Regions from separate parts of the Streptomyces sp. CA-250714 genome, predicted to be linked through region 1. Evidence: riboswitches for the same ligand, from Rfam matches in the RefSeq annotation. Region 1 holds a riboswitch; each other region holds the start of a gene.

What was found. A riboswitch is a leader RNA that binds a small molecule or an ion and turns the genes downstream of it on or off. The one in region 1 is predicted to bind cyclic di-AMP.
Region 2: linked by a shared signal. The riboswitch ahead of ACQEU8_RS35215 (M23 family metallopeptidase) and the one ahead of ACQEU8_RS09295 (M23 family metallopeptidase) in region 1 are both predicted to bind cyclic di-AMP.
Region 3: linked by a shared signal. The riboswitch ahead of ACQEU8_RS01975 (transglycosylase SLT domain-containing protein) and the one ahead of ACQEU8_RS09295 (M23 family metallopeptidase) in region 1 are both predicted to bind cyclic di-AMP.

Annotation. Positions count from the first base shown of each region.
Region 1 covers NZ_JBNJMI010000001.1:2,110,593-2,117,523, reverse strand. The annotation lists gene ACQEU8_RS09310 (DNA gyrase/topoisomerase IV subunit A) at 1-1,849, opposite strand, end outside; gene ACQEU8_RS09305 (M16 family metallopeptidase) at 2,124-3,464, shown strand; gene ACQEU8_RS09300 (M16 family metallopeptidase) at 3,551-4,921, shown strand; cyclic di-AMP (ydaO/yuaA leader) riboswitch at 5,137-5,294, shown strand; gene ACQEU8_RS09295 (M23 family metallopeptidase) at 5,309-6,130, shown strand; gene ACQEU8_RS09290 (HPr family phosphocarrier protein) at 6,303-6,584, opposite strand; partial or broken gene ACQEU8_RS09285 (GNAT family N-acetyltransferase) at 6,686-6,931, shown strand, end outside.
Region 2 covers NZ_JBNJMI010000002.1:3,655,856-3,662,786, reverse strand. The annotation lists gene ACQEU8_RS35225 (serine/threonine-protein kinase) at 1-1,126, shown strand, start outside; gene ACQEU8_RS35220 (DUF4232 domain-containing protein) at 1,527-2,375, shown strand; cyclic di-AMP (ydaO/yuaA leader) riboswitch at 2,550-2,723, shown strand; gene ACQEU8_RS35215 (M23 family metallopeptidase) at 3,039-4,082, shown strand; gene ACQEU8_RS35210 (aldo/keto reductase) at 4,185-5,132, shown strand; gene ACQEU8_RS35205 (PPOX class F420-dependent oxidoreductase) at 5,162-5,599, opposite strand; gene ACQEU8_RS35200 (ATP-binding domain-containing protein) at 5,767-6,870, opposite strand; gene drmB (DrmB family protein) at 6,867-6,931, opposite strand, start outside.
Region 3 covers NZ_JBNJMI010000001.1:405,067-411,997, reverse strand. The annotation lists gene ACQEU8_RS01980 (glycosyltransferase family 2 protein) at 1-826, opposite strand, end outside; gene ACQEU8_RS01975 (transglycosylase SLT domain-containing protein) at 1,083-1,859, opposite strand; cyclic di-AMP (ydaO/yuaA leader) riboswitch at 1,864-2,037, opposite strand; gene ACQEU8_RS01970 (alpha/beta fold hydrolase) at 2,437-3,927, opposite strand; gene ACQEU8_RS01965 (ATP-grasp domain-containing protein) at 4,062-5,318, shown strand; gene ACQEU8_RS01960 (Rossmann-like domain-containing protein) at 5,315-6,202, shown strand; gene ACQEU8_RS01955 (PLP-dependent cysteine synthase family protein) at 6,199-6,931, shown strand, end outside.

The sequences.
Region 1 (6,931 bases):
TGAGACAGACCAGCGTCTCGTCGCCCTCCAGCGTGAGGAACTCCGAAATCTGCGCGCCGCCCGCCAGATTGGGCGAGGTGGCCGTCTCGGGCAGCTGCGGCAGGTCGACCACTTGCAGTCGCAGCAGCCGGCCGGACGAGGTCACAGCGCCGACCTCGCCGCGTGTGGTGGCTGGTACGGCGGAGACGATCACGTCGTGCTTGACGCGCTTGGCGGACTCGCCGAACTCCATGCCGCCGTTGGCCGTACGGGCCAGCAGACCGGTCGAGGAGAGCAGCACCCGGCACGGGTCGTCGGCGACCTCCAGCGGCACTGCGGCAACCGGAACCTCGGCGGAGTCCAGCAACTCGGTGCGGCGCGGGGTGCCGTACTTCTTGGAGACGGCGGACAGTTCGGAGGAAACCAGCTTGCGCAGCTCCGCGTCCGACTCCAGGATCCGGGTCAGCTGCTCGATCTCGCCCTTGAGCCGGTCCCGCTCGTCCTCCAGCTCGATGCGGTCGAACTTGGTGAGCCGGCGCAGCGGGGTGTCGAGGATGTACTGGGTCTGGATATCGCTGAGGTCGAAACGCGCGATGAGGGACGCCTTGGCCTCCGCGGCGTTCTCACTCGACCGGATGATTCTGATGACCTCGTCGATGTCGACGAGCGCCACCAGCAGGCCCTCCACCAGATGCAGCCGGTCGCGCCGCTTGCCGCGCCGGAACTCGCTGCGCCGCCGCACCACGTCGAACCGGTGGTCGACGTAGACCTCCAGCAGCTCCTTGAGGCCGAGGGTGAGCGGCTGGCCGTCCACCAGCGCGACGTTGTTGATGCCGAAGGACTCCTCCATCGGCGTCAGCTTGTACAGCTGGGACAGCACGGCCTCCGGGTTGAAGCCGTTCTTGACCTCGATGACCAGACGCAGCCCGTGCTCGCGGTCGGTGAGGTCCTTGACGTCCGCGATGCCCTGGAGCTTCTTCGCGTTGACCAGGTCCTTGATCTTGGAGATGACCTTCTCGGGGCCGACGGCGAACGGCAGCTCGGTGACCACAAGACCCTTGCGCCGCGCCGTGACCTGCTCGATCGACACGGTGGCACGGATCTTGAAGGTGCCGCGCCCGGAGACGTAGGCGTCCTTGATGCCCTCCCGGCCGACGATCTTGCCGCCGGTCGGCAGGTCGGGGCCCGGGATGAAGCCCATCAGGGTCTCAAGGTCCGCACCCGGGTGCTTGATCAGATGCCGGGCCGCCGAGATGACCTCGGTCAGGTTGTGCGGCGGCATGTTCGTCGCCATGCCGACCGCGATCCCCGAGGAGCCGTTCACCAGCAGGTTGGGGTAGGCGGCGGGCAGTGTGACGGGCTCCTGCTCGCTGCCGTCGTAGTTGGCGCCGAAGTCGACCGTCTCCTCGTCGATCGACTCGACCATCAACCCGGCGGCAGGCGCGGAGCGGCACTCGGTGTAGCGCATCGCCGCGGGCGGGTCGTCGTTGCCCAGCGAGCCGAAGTTGCCGTGGCCGTCCACCAACGGCAGCCGCATGGAGAAGTCCTGCGCCATGCGCACCAGCGCGTCATAGATGGGCGAGTCACCGTGCGGGTGCAGCTTTCCCATCACCTCGCCCACCACGCGGGCGCACTTCACATACGACCTGTCGGGGCGCAGGCCCATCTCGTGCATCTGGTACAGGATCCGGCGCTGTACGGGCTTCATCCCGTCGCGGGCGTCGGGCAGCGCGCGCGAGTAGATGACCGAATACGCATACTCCAGATAGGAGCCCTGCATCTCGTCGACGACGTCGATGTCGACGATGCGCTCCTCGAAGTCCTCTCCCGGCTCCGGTGCCGGTGTACGGCTTTTACTGCGGCGGGCCATCGCGGCTGCGGCTCCTTCGCTGCTTCGTGCTGTCGCTCTTGTGCTCTCGGGTCGTGCTCTCGGAGGTCGTGCTCTCGGACCGACATGCTCTCGGTCGACCATTGTGGACCGCCGCACTGACAGGGCGGTCGCTCGGTAGACCGTACGGGAACTTCGCACCTTGTCGGCGTGGTTGCATACAGTGACAGGGCCGCCGGTCGCGTGAGGCGCCAGGCGGTCGGCAGTTCCCGGCGCCAGGCCGGGATACCCCCGCGAGCGAAGGGACTCCACGCCCATGGGTCACACGGCCACGCCCCCGCCGGCCACCGGTGGGCTGACAGCGACGGAGCACCGGCTGGCCAACGGCCTGCGGGTGGTGCTCTCCGAGGATCATCTGACCCCCGTCGCCGCTGTCTGCCTCTGGTACGACGTCGGTTCCCGTCACGAGGCGAAGGGCCGCACCGGCCTGGCCCACCTCTTCGAGCACCTGATGTTCCAGGGCTCGGCCCAGGTCAAGGGCAACGGGCACTTCGAGCTGGTGCAGGGCGCCGGCGGCTCGCTGAACGGCACCACCAGCTTCGAGCGCACCAACTACTTCGAGACCATGCCGGCCCACGAGCTGGAGCTCGCCCTGTGGCTGGAAGCAGACCGGATGGGCTCGCTGCTGGCCGCGCTGGACGAGGAGTCCATGGAGAACCAGCGTGACGTGGTCAAGAACGAGCGTCGCCAGCGCTACGACAACGTGCCCTACGGCACCGCCTTCGAGCGGATGACCGCCATGGTCTTCCCCGAGGGCCACCCTTACCACCACACCCCGATCGGCTCCATGGAAGACCTGGACGCGGCCTCCCTCCAGGACGCGCAGGAGTTCTTCCGTACGTACTACGCGCCCAACAACGCCGTGCTGTCCGTCGTCGGCGACATCGACCCGGAGCAGACACTCGCCTGGATCGAGAAGTACTTCGGCTCCATCCCGGGGCACGACGGCAAGCGCCCCCCGCGGGACGGCGTGCTGCCCGAGCTCATGGGTGAGGAGAAGCGCGAGGTCGTCGAGGAGGACGTGCCCTCCCGCGCGCTGATGAACGGCTACCGCCTGCCGCACGACGGCACCCGCGAGGCGGACGCAGCTGACCTGGCGCTGACCGCGCTCGGCGGCGGCGAGTCCTCCCGCCTCTACACCCGGCTGGTGCGGCACGACCGCACCGCGGTGGCAGCCGGTTTCGGCCTGCTCCGGCTGGCCGGCGCCCCCTCGCTGGGCTGGCTGGACATCAAGGCGTCCAGCGGCGCGGAGATCGCCGACATCCAGGCGGCGGTCGACGAGGAGCTGCGCCGCTTCGCGGAGGAGGGGCCCGGCGAGGAGGAGATGGAGCGGGCCCAGGCGCAGTTGGAGCGCGAGTGGCTGGACCGGCTGGCCACGGTCGGCGGCCGTGCCGACGAACTGTGCCGGTACGCGGTCCTCTTCGGCGACCCGCAGCTGGCGCTCACAGCGGTGCGGCGGGTGCTGGAGGTGACCCGCGAGGAGGTGCGGGAGGTGGCGGCCCAGCGGCTGCGCGCCGACAACCGCGCCGTGCTCGTGTACGAACCGCTGGCGGACGAGGACGAGCCGGCGAACGAGGACGAGGAGACCGGGCAGTGAGCGAGACACCGGCGAGCACGAGCCAGAGCCCCGCGGCAGTGGCGGGCACCAGCCCCGCGGGCATCGCGGAGACAGCAGGGAAGAGCATGGAGTTCCACCCCCAGCCGCCCAGCGGCACCCCCAAGCCGTGGGCCTTCCCCACCCCCGAGCGCGGCACGCTGCCCAACGGGCTGACGGTGCTGCGCTGCCACCGCCCGGGGCAGGAGGTCGTCGCCGTCGAGGTGACCCTGATGGCGCCGCTGGACGCGGAGCCCGAGGGGCTGGACGGGGTCGCCACCATCATGGCCCGCGCGCTGAGCGAGGGCACGGACAAGCACACGGCCGAGGAGTTCGCCGCCGAGCTGGAGCGGTGCGGCGCCACGCTCGACTCGAACGCCGACCACCCCGGTGTGCGGGTCTCGCTGGAGGTGCCGGTGTCCCGGCTGCCCAAGGCGCTGGGCCTGCTCGCCGACGCGCTGCGCGCACCGGCGTTCCCCGACAGCGAGGTCGAACGGCTCGTCGCCAACCGGCTCGACGAGATCCCGCACGAGCTGGCCAACCCGGCCCGCCGCGCCGCCAAGGAACTCTCCCGCGAACTCTTCCCCGCCGCGTCGCGGATGTCGCGGCCCCGGCAGGGCACCGAGGAGACGGTGCGGGGCATCGACGCGGCTGCCGTACGCGCCTTCTACGAGGCCCATGTGCACCCGGCGACGGCCACCGTCGTCGTGGTCGGCGATCTGGAGGGCGTCGATCTGGACGCGGCGCTCGCCGAGACCCTCGGCAGCTGGACGGGAGCCGCGGCCGCGCCCCGCCCGATGTCACCGATCACCGCGGACGACTCGGGCCGGGTCGTCATCGTGGACCGGCCCGGAGCGGTGCAGACGCAGCTGCTGATCGGCCGCGTCGGCCCCGACCGGCACGACCGGGTGTGGCCCGCGCAGCTGTTGGGCGTCTACTGCCTGGGCGGCACCCTCACCTCCCGGCTGGACCGGGTGCTGCGCGAGGAGAAGGGCTACACCTACGGCGTACGCGCGTTCGGGCAGGTGCTGCGCTCCGCCGAGGACGGCACCGGAGCCGCGCTGCTGGCCATCAGCGGCTCGGTGGCCACCGATGTGACGGGGCCCGCGCTGGACGATCTGTGGCAGGTGCTGCGGAAGCTGGCCGCCGAGGGCCTGACCGACGAGGAACGGGACGTGGCGGTACGGAACCTGGTGGGTGTCGCGCCGCTGCGCTACGAGACGGCAGCGGCCGTCGCGGGGACGCTGGCCGACCAGGTCGAGCAGTATCTGCCGGACGACTACCAGGCCAGGCTCTACGCCCAACTCGCCGAGACGGGCACGGTGGAGGCCACGGCGGCGGCGGTCAGCTCGCTGCCCGCCGACCGGCTGGTGACGGTGCTGGTCGGCGACGCCTCGCAGATCGCCGATCCGGTAAGGGAGTTGGGGATCGGCGACGTCAAGGTGGTCTCCGGTTCGTAGAGCCCGCGGGCGGGGCGCGAACGGCAGTAGGAAGTGGGGCCCGGGAGGAGGAATCACTCCTTCCGGGCCCCTCTCAATGTCCGTTTCTGTCGCGATTGCTGATGAGTTGGAGTGTGGCGTACGTGACAAACCCAGGGATTCGTTTGCCGCTCGGAGTTGGGCCCGATTAGCGTCGTTGCCGCTGTCCGTCAGAAGTGACCGCACCCGCGGCCGACGGACAGCGATCGCCGAATCCCCGAGGCGCACCTGCCGAGGGGGACCGGGGACCCAGGTCCCATTGGGGTGAATCGGACGGCCTCGCAAGAGGCGGCCCGTAGGAGACCTTCCTGCTCCGAACCCGTCAGCTAACCCGGTAGGCGAGAAGGAAGGAAAGGAGTACGCCTCCGTATGGCGTTCACCCGTGCCACTGGCAAGCACAGGCGTCCGAGCAAGGCCCGCAGGGCCGCAGGGGGAGCGGCAGGCATAGCCGGCCTCGCCACCGTGGGCGTCGTCGGGTCCATCGCCTCCCCCGCCTTCGCCGCGAGCGGCGGCCAGAACAACGCCCCCGTCAAGCACAACGCCAAGGTGAGCGAGGCCGTCGCCGGCCCGATCTCCGAGACGCTGGACCAGCAGGCATACGAGCAGGCCCTCCAGGCCGAGCAGACCCATGCCGAGACCGAGGCCAAGGAGGAGGCCGCCAAGGCGAAGGCGGAGGCCAAGCGGAAGGCCGACGAGGCCAAGCGCAAGGCGGCCGCCGAGAAGGCCGAGAAGGAGCGCGCGGCGAAGGAGAGGGCCGCCCGCGAAGCCAAGCGGGCGAAGCTCAACGCCTATGTGGCGCCCGTCGAGGGCTCCTACGTCTCCACCGGTTACCAGCAGGGCGGCGGCATGTGGTCGTCCGGCAGCCACACCGGCGTCGACTTCCACGCGGGCATGAACACCCCGGTCCAGTCCGTGGCCGCCGGCGAGGTCGTGGAGGCCGGCAACGGCGGTGCCTACGGCAACAACATCGTCATCAAGCACAAGGACGGCACGTACACGCAGTACGGCCACCTCAACTCGATCGGTGTCTCGGTCGGCCAGCAGGTGAAGCCGGGCCAGCAGATCGGCCTCTCCGGCTCCACCGGCAACTCCTCGGGCCCCCACCTGCACTTCGAGGCGCGTAGCTCCGCCGAGTACGGCTCGGACATCGACCCGGTCGCCTACCTCCGCGACCACGGCGTGAAGCTCTGACCGGACGTCGCGGCTGAGCCCGTCGCGGAGACCGCCCCCGGCCTGGGGAGCACGAGGGGGGCGCTGCACCGCCAGGTGCAGCGCCCCCCTCGTAATTGTCCGCCGCGACGGCGAGCAACCACCGACCACAGGGTCCGGCGGTATCCGCGACGGCCTAAGCCCTCACGTTCGGTCAGACCGTTTCGGGCAGCTCCTCCAGGCCCTCGGAGACGAGCTTGGCCAGCCGGTCGAGGGCCTGCTCGGCGCCGTCCGCCTCGGAGGCGAGGACGATCTCCTCGCCTCCCTCGGCCCCGAGGCCGAGCACACCGAGCATGGAGGCCGCGTTGACGGGATTGCCCTCGCCCTTGCGGACGGTGACCGGGACCCCGGCTGCCGAGGCGGCACGGACGAAGATGGAGGCGGGGCGGGCGTGCAGCCCCTCGGCCCAGCCGACGGTGACGCGGCGCTCAACCATGGTGTTGCCCTTCGGGTCGTCGAGATTGTTCTTGTCCGTGACAATACGACGCACCTCCGAGCCCCTCAGCACGCGCCCTCCCTCCGCCGTACGCTGGCCCCATGCCGAGCCCCGAGGAGCGCGCCTATCCGGCCCACTGGGAAGCGGACATCGTGCTGCGCGACGGCGGTACGGCCCGGGTCCGGCCGATCACCCCCGACGACGCGGAGCGGCTGGTCAGCTTCTACGAGCAGGTGTCCGACGAGTCGAAGTACTACCGCTTCTTCGCGCCCTACCCCCGGCTGTCCGACCGCGATGTGCGCCGCTTCACGCACCACGACTACGTCGACCGTGTCGGCCTGGCGGCG
Region 2 (6,931 bases), on a different contig from region 1:
CGACCGGAACCCGCCACCTGAGGGCGGACCGGACGAGTTCGCGGCGGAGCCGGGCCGGGGCGGCGACGGGCGCGGCAGCTTCGCGTCGTCGGCGTCGCAGGTGTCCTTTTTGGCCGTACGACCGGTTTCCCAGGTGCCCGGTCAGCCGTCGACGGTCGCGACGGATCCGCCGTCGCGGGGGGCGCGGAAGCCGGTGGGTGGGGGATCTGAGGGTGGGAGTTCCGCTTCTGAGCCGGCTGCGTCGGCTGGGTCAGCTGCGTCCGAGTCGTCCCTCGCCCAGGAATCCGCGCCCGAGAAGTCCCGTCTCGGGGCAGCTGGTTCGAAGTCATTCGCGTCCGAGTCGTCCGCCGCTGAGCCAGCTGCGTCCGAGAGCGCCGTCTCCGGGGCGTCCGACCCGCAGACGCCGGGCCCGCAGGCGTCCGTTGCCGGACCACGCGGTGCGCCCGGTGCGACCGCTCGGGCGACGCCTCGTCGCGGTCGGCGGCGTGCCGTCGCCATCGGGTCGGCCGCCGTCGTGCTGGCCGGCGCCGGTGTGGCCAGTTCGCTGCTGATGCCGAAAGACCCCGGGAAGGCGCCCTCATCGGTGCGGGTGCATGACGCGAGCGGGCAGATCAGCGTGCGGATTCCGGGAGTGTGGGCGGACGAGATGAAGGACTCCGGCTGGCGCCCCTCCTCGCTGGGGCTGTCGGCGAAGCGCGCCCCCGGGCTGCTCGTGACGGAGGACGTGGGCAGCTGGCACGACCTCACCTCGGGAACGAACGGGGTCTTCGTGGGGCTCGGTTCCTCGGCCGACGAGGCCGAAGGCGCCGACGGCGCCGACAAGGGCACCCCGAGCTCCCAGGGGGCCGCCGACTCCCAGTCGGCGCTGCCCGACAAGGTGGCCGAACTCGAGCACAAGGGCTGTCAGTACACAGGGAGCCGTAATTTCAAGGGCGGGGGCTGGCAGGGGCAGGTCCGTACCTGGTCGGCCTGCGGCGCTCCCCGGTTCTCGCTCGAAGAGATCGGCCTGTCCCCTCAGCAGAAGGGCAAGCCTCCGGTGTATGTGCAGATCCGCTGCAACGAGGACTGTTCGGCCAGGACGGACCGGGTGCTGAGCAGCTTGCGCGTCAACGAGTCGGCGTCGTAGCACCGGTCCACGGGCGCCGGGCGCCGGGGTCCGGCCCCGGGCGCCGACGTACGGACGTCCGGGTACGGCGCCGAGATACGGGCTCGGCTCGGCGTACAACCCCGGCGCGCAGGGCCCCTCGTCCGCCGTACGCCGCCGTGCTGCCCCCGCCCGGGCTGCCTCTCACCCACCCTTCCCGCCCCTCCCGTCCCCTCCGAACCCACCCGTCACGGCGCGGTCCCGCCCACCTCGCCGTACCGCGAAAAAACTCCCGACTGCCGTGAACCTTGCCGAAAAGTCGGCCATCGAAGGCTGTGTACGGCCCACAAGCCCGAGGGCAGGCTGGAGACGAGGACGAGCCAGCGCGTGCTGCCGCGGGAGGCCGGACGACCGCAGCCAGGACGACCAGGGGACGGCAACCATGACGAAGCGACAGGACCCGACGAACACCCCCCTCTCACAACCCCTGTACGACACCGAGGCGTTGGCGGCCCGCCGACCTGCCGCAGCCCCGTACCGCTCCCATCGCCGTGCGGCCCGTATCGCGGCCGCCTCGACGGCGGTGCTGGCGGCGGGCGCGCTGCTGATCGGCTGCAACAAGGATGCGGAGGGGCCGCAGAAGGTCGACGGCCAAGCCGCGCCCGCCGAGGGCGAGTCCGACGGCGGCTCCGACAAGGGCGGCAGCGGCAGTGGCGACAACGGAACCGGCGGGAGCAGCTCGCAGGACGGCAACTCGGGCGGCTCGGGCTCTTCGGGTTCGGGCGGCGGGGATTCCTCCGGGGGCTCCTCGGGCGACGAGAGCGGCTCGGGCGACGAGAGCAGCTCGGGCGGCAGCGGAGGGCCGGGCTCCGGCTCCCGGTGTCACACCTCCGATCTGAAGGCGTCGTTCGGCCCCAACCACCCGGGTGCCGGGCAGGAGAACTTCGCCCTGGTCCTGACCAACCGGTCGGGCAGCAGCTGCACCGTGCGCGGCTACCCCGGGCTCGCCTTCGTCAACAGCAGCGGCGAGCAGGTGTCCTTCGACCCGAACCGTACGGGTGGCGAGATCCGGACCGTCACGCTTGCGCCCGGCAAGAGCGCGTGGGCGCCGCTCTCGTACACCAACCCGGAGGTGACGAACGTCACCACGGTCACGCCGAGCGCCGTGCGGGTCACCCCGCCCGACGAGCGGACCTCTCTCCGTACGCCCTGGTCCGGCGGGCCGGTCACCAACACCGGCAAGGCCTCCGTCCCCAAGATCGGCCCGCTGGCCCCCGGTACCGGCGGCTGAGCTGAGGCACCGTCAGCCTTTGGCGGCACCACCCGCCTGCCTGCGGCCGCACCAATTACAGGGAACGGCTTGGAATCAAGGCCCCTGTTCTATTACCGTCCGATAACGCAGCACGGTCGTCACTGTCGTCACGGAAGACGGCACCGTGCGCCGTCGCCGAATCCCGCATACGGGGCACCAGCAGCGCCCAACTGGCTGGACCGCACCGTGGGAACCGGGGAACCACCCCTTCTCGTCAGCCGGACGAGGAGGATGGGGTGAATCGGACGCCCTTGCGAGAGGACGCCCGTAGGAGACCTTCCTGCTCCGAACCCGTCAGCTAACCCGGTAGGCGAGAAGGAAGGAAAGGAGAGCGCCCCCGTGGCGTCCAGATCCCAGGGCTTTGCCGGTCCCGCGCCCGAGACCGTCGGGTACGACCCGCATGTCGACCAGGCCGGCTCCTCCGCCCCCTACGGCTTCGCTCCCTCCAACGCCGTTCCCCACGGCTCCGAACCGGGTTCTTACGGCTCCGCGCCGACTCCTTACGGCTCCGAACCGGCTCCTTACGGCTCCGCGCCGGGACGGCTCACAGCCCCCATCCGGTCCGCCGCACCCCACGTCACCGCCGCCCCCCAAGCCTCCTCGGCGCCTCACATCCGTTCCGCATCGCACGTCACTTCCGAACTGCCCGTCGTCTCCGAACAGCCGCAAGGCGCCGAACCGTGGGACGAGTGGAACCCCACCGAGGAGTCGACCCGCCCGCTGCGCGGCAAGCACCGGATCGCCAAGCAGCGGGCCGGCGGTGTGGCGCGCGGCGGTGCCGTACTCGGCGTCGGCATGATCGCGGCGGTCGGCGCCGGCGGCATGGCGACCGCCCAGGACAAGGACCCCGGCGCGATATCCGTGCCGGACCTGGACACCGCGGCCGACACGGTCCGGAGCATCCCCGACCAGCTGCCCGATGCCGAGGACCTCCCCGGCATCGGCTCCCTCATCTCCGACGACGCGGACGACCCGGGTTCCCCGGACGGCGCTGACGGCTCCGGCGATACGGAGAACGCGGCCACAGGCGGGACCAACGCCGGCGAGGCACTGCGGGCCCGCATCCTCGCGCAGGCCGAACAGCACCGCTCGACGCAGGACACGGAAGCCCGCGAGGAGGCCGCCCGGCAGGCGGCGAACGCGGCGGCGGAGGAAGCCGCGAAGCGGGCCGCCGCCGAGGAGAAGCAGGCCAAGGCCGAACGCGCGCGCGAGGCCGCCGAGGCCAAGCGCAAGGCGGAGGCCGAGCAGAAGCGCAAGGCCGAGGCCGAACGCCGCGCCAAGCTCGCCCGCAGCTACACCGCCCCGCTGGCCTCCTTCCAGCTCACCGCCGGCTTCGGCCAGGCAGGCGGCATGTGGCAGAACGACCACACCGGCCAGGACTTCGCCGCCCCCAACGGCACCCCCGTCAAGGCCGTCCACAGCGGCACCATCAAGGAAGCGGGCTGGGCCGGTTCGTACGGCTATCGCGTCGTGCTGAAGCTGGAGGACGGCACCGAACTCTGGTTCTGCCACCTCTCGTCCATGACCAAATCGGCGGGCGACAAGGTCGGCACGGGCGATGTCATCGGCCGCGTCGGCTCGACCGGCAACTCCTCGGGACCGCACCTGCACGTCGAGGTCCGCCCCGACGGCGGCGACCCGGTGGACCCGCTGCCCTGGCTCCGCGCCAAGGGCGTCGACATCTGAGCCCTGAGGGCCGACGTCTGAGCCCTGAGGGCTGATGGGGGCGGTGTCCGGTGTGCGGTGACATGCCACCGCCCGCCCCCGCGTTACGGTCGCGGCATGCAGATGAATGCCGACAAGAAGATCGGTCAGCTGTCCGTCTCGCCGCTCGTGCTCGGCGGCAACGTCTTCGGCTGGACGGCCGACACCCCCACGTCCTTCGCCGTACTCGACGCCTACACCGACGCCGGCGGCAACGCCATCGACACGGCCGACGCGTATTCGGCCTGGGTGGAGGGCAACAAGGGCGGCGAGTCCGAGACCGTCATCGGCGAATGGCTCGCCGCACGCGGCTCGTCCGTACGGGACAACGTCGTCATCGCCACCAAGGTCGCCCGCCACCCCGACCACATGGGCCTCGCCCCGGCCACCATCAAGGCCGCCTGCGAGGACTCGCTGCGCCGCCTGCGGACGGACCGCATCGACCTGTACTACACGCACTTCGACGACGAGTCGGTCGAGGTCTCCGACATCATCGGCGCACTCGACGACCTCGTCAGGGAGGGCAAGGTCCGTGAGATCGCCGCGTCGAACATCTCGCCGTCCCGCCTCGCCGAGTCGCTCGCCTTCAGCGACCGGGAGGGCGCCGCCCGGTACGTGGCGCTCCAGCCGCACTACAACCTCGTCTCGCGCGACACGTACGAGGGCGAGCTGGCGGAGCTCGCCGGGCGCGAATCCCTCGCCGTACTGCCGTACTACGCGCTGGCGTCGGGCTTTCTGACCGGCAAGTACCGTCCGGGCGAGACCGCGCCCGAGGGGGCGCGCACCGATAAGGCGGCCCGGTACCTCGCCACCGAGCGCGGCCAGCGCGTCCTCGCCGCGCTCACCACCGTGGCCAACGCCCACCAGGTCTCCGAGGCCACTGTCGCCCTCGCCTGGCTCGCCGCCCAGCCGACCGTCACAGCGCCCATCGCCAGTGCCCGCACCGTCGAGCAACTCCCCGCGCTGCTGGCGCTCGCCGATCTCCGCCTCACCAACGACGAACTCCGCCTGCTGACCGACGCCTCGGCATAGCCCTGGCCGGGCGGCTCAGCGTCGCCGCGTCACTGCGGCTGTCCGTACACGTGCGTGACGCTGAGCCGCACCACCTGCCGCCGCTCCGCCACCATGGCGGCCCGGTACTCGTCCCAGTCCGGATGCTCACCCCGGATCGCCCGGTAGACCTCGACCAACTCCTCGACGGTCTCATCCCGCGGCTCCCGCGCAACAGGCGTCAACTCCGCCACCCCATCCACCACCGTCCACGCCCACCCATCCCCACTGGTCACGTGATAACTGGCCCGCGCATCCCGCCCCAAATTCCGCGCCTTCGCCCGATCCGCGGTGACAGAGATCCGCAGTAGCCGCTTGTCCGGGTCAAAGGTGTGATTGACATTCGAAAGCTGCGGCCTCCCATCCCGCCGCAGCGTGACGAGCACTCCGCGGTTGTACTCCGTCAAGAGCTTGAGCAAAGCGGACTCATCACCGCTGGTCCTGTTCATGGGGTCCTCCTGAAGCTGTCTGACTTCAAAGACACGGGCAAGCCCATACTCCATGACGCCGCTTGAGGACGCGGTCATCTGCGATCCACCCCGCCGCTTCCAGGAAACACGGCACAGGCGATCAACAACGCTCGTCGGCCGGGGCCGAGCATCGCGATGGCCGCACGTCAGCCGGCATGTCGGGCCAACAGGTTTTCCGGGATGTCGGACAGGATTGCGGGCTCCTGGGGGCCACGGTGGGCGAGGTGGAGCTCCTCGCGGGCACGGGTGCAGAGCACGAAGAGGCGAAGGCGCGCGGCCACGCCGGTCGGGTCCTCCGTGTACGCGTCCAGGTCGGGCACGAAAACGCTGTCGAATTCCAGCCCCTTCATGCTGTTCGTGCTGACGATGCGGATGGGGCGGGTGGAGAAGTCGATGGCGTTCCGATACCGATCGTTGTGTACATAGGCTTGGGTGTGCGCGGCCAGCCCGAGTTCCGTGAACCGGCTCTGGATCTCCCGTTGCAAATGCGTCGACCGGCAGATGATCCCGATACTTCGCTCCGGATGCGCAGAGAAATATTGAGAAATTCCAGTGACCAGATGATCCAAGGTTGGCACTTTGAGGACCGTCGGTGTACGCCCCGCGCGTTTCGGCGGTAGGGGTGCCTCATCGCCCGCGCCCTCATGGAACTCGGATGCCAGCATCGCGATTTCCCGGCTGTTCCGGTGATTCCCCCGCAGGACGAGAGGAGGAGCCTGTGCGGCGATTTCCCTGTGAATCTCTGAGACGGTGCTCTGGTCGTCACCGATCTCCTGCTTCTCGTCCGCGAAAACTGTGACCTCGACACCGAGTATGCGGCACCACCGGTAGAAATCGACAGGAAGCCTCTGGCCTTCGTCGATCACCAAGTGCGCTGCCGAAGTGACCCTTTGGTTGATGCAGGATTGCTGCATCTCGACCCACGCGTGGTACCACCCTTCATCATCGATCTTCGGCGGGTCGGAACCGAAGTGCTCGTTCCAGAAGTCCCGGATCCACCGGTAGGCGGTCGTGACCTGGACGGCTTCCGTGAGGTCGGGTGCCATTTGGGCGAGATACTGATGCAGCAGATTGGAGTGCGTGAGGAGCGCGACCTCGCGTCCGATTGTTGCCAGCGCCCAGGCGCGGTAGACGGCCGTCACGGTTTTCCCCGAACCGGGATCCCCGGTGATGACATGGCTTCCGCGGAATGGCAGATCGATGACGGAGTGCTGCTCGGTTCCGAGATCGAGCAGAGAGGGAGTCTTCATGAGAGATCGACGGCTTCCGCCGATTCCTCCAATGCCGCACGGACGACTCCGGCGAAGAAAC
Region 3 (6,931 bases), 1.7 Mb from region 1:
GCCGGACCGCTTCTTCTGTTTCTCTGCTCAGGAAAAGAAAGGCGCCTTGCAGCTCCACCGCGAAGTGCCGCAACAGGAGTGCATCGCGTCCCGGCCCGGGCTCCAGCTCGGTCCGTAGCAGCTCACACACCCGGTCGAGGGAGTCGAGAACCGGCTCGGTCCTGTTCGTCTGGGTCAGATGCTGGCCGTCGGGGCGCCGCACAAGGTAGTAGCAGTCGTAGTCGGCGACCACGGAGATGCGGCGTGCGCGCAGGTAGGCGAGCGCGGTGAAGGGCTGGTCCTCGCCGACCCGCAACCCGGTGTCGAAGCGCAGCTGGAGCCCGTCGAGCAACTCCTTGCGGAAGAGCTTCTGGACGGAGAGCGCCCAGTAGACACGCGAGGCGAACAGATCGGCTTCGGGCTGGTTCGCGCGGAACATGGAGCGCGGCACCCGGCGTCCCACCGAGGCGATCTTGCCGAGTACGACATCGGACCTGTTCTCCTCCGCCATGGTGGTGAGCCGCTGCAGCGCTTCGGGGGCGAGGTAGTCGTCCGCGTCGAGGAAGAACACGTACCGCCCACTGGCCAGGTCCAGGGCCCGATTGCGCGGGGCGGAGGGACCGCCGGAGTTCTCCTGATGGATCACCCGCAGCAGCCCGGGATGCCGCGCGGCCATGAGATCCAGTTCGTCCGCGGTGCCATCGGTGGAGCCGTCGTTCACGACGATCATCTCGATGCGACCGGGGTCGAGAGACTGCTGCGCGACAGAGGCGACGCAGCGCTTCAGATAGGGGAGCGCATTGTAAGCAGGAGTTATGACGCTTACGAGATTTTTCGAGTCATCCATGGACAGAAGGTGCCCATTCGGGCGTACCTCTGCCATGGGGACGCGGCGTTCGGGTGAATCCGACCCCGAGACCGACAATTTCGGCACGGAGTGTGGGACGCCGCCAACTCAACGTGACGTGGGCGTGCTGTCCAGACGGTACGACGCGGAGCGGCCGACCGAGGGCGCCGCTGCCGCGGCGCCGGGCGTGCACAACGCGGCGGCTGCCCCGTCACCGGATGGTGAGGGGCAGCCGCCGCGTTGCGGGGTCGTCGGCTCAGTACGGGCCGTTGACGTTGTCGATCGAACCGTAGCGGTTGGCTGCGTAGTTGCAGGCCGCGACGATGTTGGCGACCGGGTCGCGCTGGTCGTAGGCGGTGCCCTCGACGTGGAAGGAGTCGAAGGTCGGCTTGATCACCTGGAGCAGACCGATGGACGGGGTGCCGTTCTGGGCGTTGATGTCCCAGTTGTTGATGGCGTTGGGGTTGCCACCGGACTCCCGGATGATGTTGCGGTGGATGCCCTGGTAGGTGCCCGGGATGCCGTGCTGCTTCATGATGGTCAGCGCTTCCTTGATCCAGCCGTCCAGGTTGGTCGACTGGGTCTTGTGCACGGTGCTGCCGGTCCGCTCGGCCGAGCTGCGGTCGGCCCGCTTGGGCGCGCTGCTCCGCTCGGCGGGGGCCGAGGAGGCGTCCAGGGTCAGCTTCTGGCCGGGACGGATCAGGTCCGGGTCGCTGCCGACGGTCTGCTTGTTGGCCTTGTAAAGGGTGGACCAGCCGCCCTTGATGTCGTGGTCCACGGCGATGTGGTGCAGCGTGTCGCCGGGGACAACGGTGTAGGAGTCGGCCTTCTGCTCGGTCTTCGCCTGCGCGGCGGCACCGGCCTGGGTGGACTGGGCCTGCTTCTGCTGGGCCTTCGCCGGCGCGGAGGCGTGCGCGCTGCCCGCGGTCAGCAGGGGAGCGGCGATCGCAGCGCCACCCGCGACCAGGGCGAGCGAGAGCTGGGAAATACGGCGGGTACTGCGCGATTTACGGGCATGACGGCCACGTGGCATGGGGGTGTCCTCTCCTGGCGCCTGCGAGGTGAGCTGTCGGATTCGGGCTGGAGTGGCCCGGCCATTCCAATGCGCGAGGCGCATTGGGCATGACTTCACCCCTAGCCGGGCCGCTGGATGCGGCACGGCACGTACTTGGGTCCCCCGCTCCTGCCGAGCGGTCTGGTGCGAATTTCCCTCGCCGGGCGGCAGGATTCGGCGCCCCGGCAGTGGGAGCTCCAGCCGGTTACGGAGGCCGGAGCGAGGACACAGAAACACAAGGCATTGTTCCGAGCAAGGAGCTCGAATCGAATGCGGAGTATCCCCGGTAAATGATCTCGGAATTCTTCAACGCTATGCTGTGGATCATTTTCTGAGCGTGAAAGGCCGAACCGAGGGGTATTTCGAAAAGCGCGCAGCAAAAGGTTTCTTGACGTGCAGTCAGAAGATCTTGCCCATGTCCCGGGTGTGCTGGTGTGTTTCCTGACACAGCGAATACGAAGGAAGGGTAAGTCCTTTATTTCCGGATATTGCTGCCTGAAGAGGGGTTAATGCGTGCGGTTCTCGGGCCGTTCCGCCGCGCCTCGTGGGCTCATGGTCAGGGCACCTCCGGCAGGCCGGGCCCTGCGCAGCGCACGTCGGCGCGGGGCACTCGTCCTCCGACGAGGTAGGCCGCCGCGGTGCCGTCGACGCAGGCGTTGCCCCGGCTGGCGAAGACGCCGTGCGAGTAGTCGTTGTCGAGGGTGACCAGCCGGGAGCCGGGCAGCAGCCGTCGTAGCCCACGTGCACCCTCGATCGGCGTTACGGGGTCGTGTGCGGAGGCGACCAGCAGGAGCGGCGGCGCGTCGGCGCTGCCGAGCGGAGTGCGGTGCGCCGGCCTGTGGTGCCAGTAGGCGCAGGTGGACGCCTCCATGCCGGTCAGCACGGGCTGAGGGTCGAGGTGGCGGGTGCGGCGGATGTCCGCCAGGATGTCCCGCGGGCCGGGCGCCGGACCGTCGGCGCACTTGACGACCCTGTTCGCGGCCTCGTAGTTCCGGGACGACGGACTGTCGAACGGGGAGTCCGGCACGAGCGCGCCGAGAGTGCCCTCCCGCAGATAGCCGCGCAGTCCGTCGGCGAGCCCGGCCCAGCGTTCGGTGCGGCCCAGTGCGCGGTAGACGGCGCGATCGAACTCCGCCGGGCCGAAGCCGTCCACCGGCTCCCCGGCGAGTCCCCGCCGTACGTGCAGATAGGCGCGGCGCACCGCTCCGGCGCTGTCGCCCAGGCCGAAGCGGTCCTGGTGGGCGGCCGTCCAGGAGAAGAAAGTGTCGCGCTGGCGCAGTAGCGCCCGGCTCTGGACGACGTCGAAGTCGTACCAGTCCCACGGGCCGACCACGCTGTCCAGCACCATGCGCCCGACACGGTGGGGGAAGCGTGCGGCGTAGGCGGCGCCGAGGTAGCTGCCGTAGGAGACGCCGAGAAAGTTCGTCTTCCGTTCGCCGAGCGCGGCGCGGATCGCGTCCATGTCGTGCGCTGTCTGCTCGGTGGACATATGGGGCAGCGCGCCGCCCGCACCCGCGGCGCAGTCGTCGGCCAACGCTCGCAGCGAGGTGAGATAGCCGCGTTCCGTCGCGGCGTCGGTCGGTACGGGATCTGCGCCGGGCTTGGTGAAGAGTCCGCCCATCGGACCGCAGTCGACGGGTGTGCTGGCGCCGACGCCGCGGGAGTCGAAGCCGATGACGTCGTACGCGCGGCGCACGCTCTCGGGGAGCTTGGCCCGCTTGGTGGTGGCGTAGGAGAGGCCGGAGCCTCCCGGTCCGCCGGGATTCACCAGCAGTGCGCCGCGCCGCTCGCCCGGGGCGCCGGACGCGCGTATTCGCGAGACCGCGACCTCGATGCGCTTCCCGCGTGGACGGTCCCAGTCGAGCGGCACGCTCAGCCGTGCGCACTCGACGCGGTCCGGCGCCGACGGCCGCGGTACGGAGTCCGGGCAGGTGCCGAAGTGGAGTGCCGGGGCCGGGCTCTCCGCCCGGACGGGACCGGACGGGGCAAGGGTGGCGGCGGAGAGCAGGGCGCACAGCAGGGCGACGCGGTGCGGGGGAGTGGCCACGGTGATTCCTCGGAGCTCGACCAGCGGGTGACAATGAAAATGATTATCGTTACGGTTGCTCTGCGCAACCCGCCGCCCTGCCCTGCGGGGCGGCTCCGGGGCCGTTGCGTCCGTTCTGCATGAAAAGGGGAGTTGTGGCTCATCTGCTGATGGTCGAGAGCTGGGTCGGATCGATGAGCAGGCTGCTGCCGCAGGCGATCCGCGAGAGCGGGCACGAGTTCACCTTCCTCACCCGTGACCTGCACCACTACCTGCGCTCGGCCTCCGAGGGCACGGCTCATCCACTGCTGGGCGCCCGCAACCTGCTCACGGCCGAAACCAACGACACCGAAGGGCTGTTGCCGCACATCGAGCGGCTGCACCAGGTCCTCGGCTTCGACGGTGTACTCACGTCCTGCGACTACTACCTGTCCACGGTGGCGCGGATTGCCGAACACCTCGGTCTGCCGGGGCCGGGGGCCGAGGCCGTGGAGGGCGCCTGCCGCAAGGACGTCACGCGCCGCCTCCTGGCCGACGCCGGAGTGCCCGGGCCGCGCTTCGCCGTCCACCGGGAACGGGCCGACCTCGTGCGTGCCGCCCGGGAGATCGGCTTTCCGCTGGTCGTCAAGCCCGTCGACCTGTGCGCCGGAATGTACGTACGCCGGGTGGCGGACGAGGCCGAACTCGCGGCGGCCTGCCAGGCGCTGGCCGACTTCCCCGTCAACGCGCGCGGCCAACACCGGGCGCCCCAGGTGCTGCTCGAAGAGTTGCTGGACGGCCCGGAGGTCAGCGTCGAGACCGTCTCGTACGCCGGGTCGGTCCATGTGGTCGGGGTGACCGACAAGAGCGTCGGCGGCGCCCCCGCCTTCATCGAGACCGGTCACATGTTCCCCGCCGCGCTGAGCCCCGCGGAGACCGAGGCCGCCGAGCACACCGCGCTGGACGCCCTCAAGGCGCTGGGACTGACCGACGGCGTGGTGGCACACACCGAGATCAAACTGACCTCCGCGGGCCCGCGCGTGGTCGAGGTCAACCCGCGGCCCGCCGGTAACCGCATCACCGAGCTGATCCGCCATGTGACCGGCATCGATCTGGCGGCGGCCTTCGTCGAGGTCGCGCTGGGACGGGAACCCGATCTGCGGGTCACCCCGACCGGACTGCGCAGCGCCGCCATCGGCTTCTTGGTGCCGCAGACCACCGGCACGCTCGAAGTGCTGGACGGCAGTGCCACGCGGGAGGCGCCGGATGTGCTGGAGGTGCAACTCGCCGCACCCGGCAAGGCGGTGCGGTCGGCCGGCAGCAACAACGAGTACCTGGGGCACGTCATGGCCGGCGACGCCGCCGGGCCCGGAGCCCGCGAGCGCGTCGAGGGACTGCTCGCCGAGCTGCGGGAGGGGCTGGTGATCCGATGACCGCCGCCACCGGTACGCGCGCTGCATACGCGGCACCGCACCACGAGACGTATGCGCAGCTCGTGGACCGGGTGCGGGAGGGAGCGCTGGGCCCCGATCCGAGCGCACAGCGCATAGCCGTGGCCTTCACCACCCGGCAGGCCGTACGGCACGACGGGCGCGGCACCGGCTACCGCAACGAGGTGCTCAGCCTGCGCCTGGCCGGGGCCGTCGGCTCGTGCGCGGTCGAGCCCGGTGCGCTGCCCGAGAGCGCCCTGGACGACTGCGTGGGCGCCGACGTGCGCCGACTCCTGGACCACCCGCTGCTGCCGGTGCGCGTGGCGGCCCTGGACGCCTATCTGATGCACGTCACCCCGCACACCCCGGATCACGGGGCACGCCCGTACCCGCTGCCCCGCGGCTCCTCGCTGGTCAAGTCGCGGGCCAGGGCCGAGGCCGTCGTCGAGCTGCTGGACCTGCCGCCGGGCGCCGAGGTGCTGGTGGTCGGCGTCGTCAACTCCCTCCTGGAGGCGCTGCGGTCCCGTGGGCTCGGCTACGTCCCGTGCGATCTCAAGGGCGGGGTCACGGAGTGGGGTGAGCCCGTCGTCACGGACGCGCTCGCCGCGGCGGACAGGTGCGACGCGCTGCTCGTCTCCGGTATGACGCTGGGCAACGGCACCTTCGAACCCCTGCGGCAGCACGCGCAGCGGTACGGCAAGCAACTGGTCACCTTCGCCCAGACCGGAAGCGCCGTACTCCCCCGGTTCCTCGGCCGGGGGGTCAGCGCGGTCTGCGCGGAGCCGTACCCCTTCTTCTGGCTCGACGGCGGCCCCGGAGTCGTCCACCGGTACCGCACGTCCGACGCCGCCCCCGGCGACGGTACGTGTCCGGGAGGCGACCGATGACCGCGACCGCCGTCCGCGCCACCGTCCGCCAGGAACTCCTCAGCCTCGTCGGCCGTACCCCGCTGGCCCGGATCACCGCGGAGCTGCCCGGGCCCCACCCCGGTTTCTGGGCCAAACTCGAAGGGCTCGCGGCCGGCGGGATGAAGGCCCGCGCCGCCGTCTCCATGCTCCTGGGAGCCCGGGAACGCGGCGAACTGCGGCCCGGAGCCCCGGTGGTGGAGTCCACCTCCGGCACGCTCGGACTCGGCCTGGCCTTCGCCGGGCAGGCGCTCGGCCACCCCATCGTGCTGGTCGGTGACAGCGAACTGGAGCCGTCCATGCGCCAGTTGCTGCGCGCCCACGGCGTCCGTCTCGAACTGGTCGACCGCCCGGCACCCGAGGGCGGCTGGCAGGCCGCCCGCCTCGCCAGGCTCCGGGAGCTGCTGGCTGTCCTGCCCGACGCCTACTGGCCCGACCAGTACAACAACGCCGACAACACCGCCGGTTACGCCTCGCTGGCCGCCGAACTCGCCGCACAGCTCGACCACCTCGACATCCTGGTGTGCAGCGTCGGCACCGGCGGCCACAGCGCGGGCGTCATCGGTCCGCTGCGCCGGCACTGGCCCGGGCTGCGGCTGATCGGCGTCGACGCCACCGGCTCGACCATCTTCGGGCAGCCCGCGCGGCCCCGGCTGATGCGCGGCCTCGGCAGCAGCATCCATCCGCGCAACGTCGCCTACGACGCTTTCG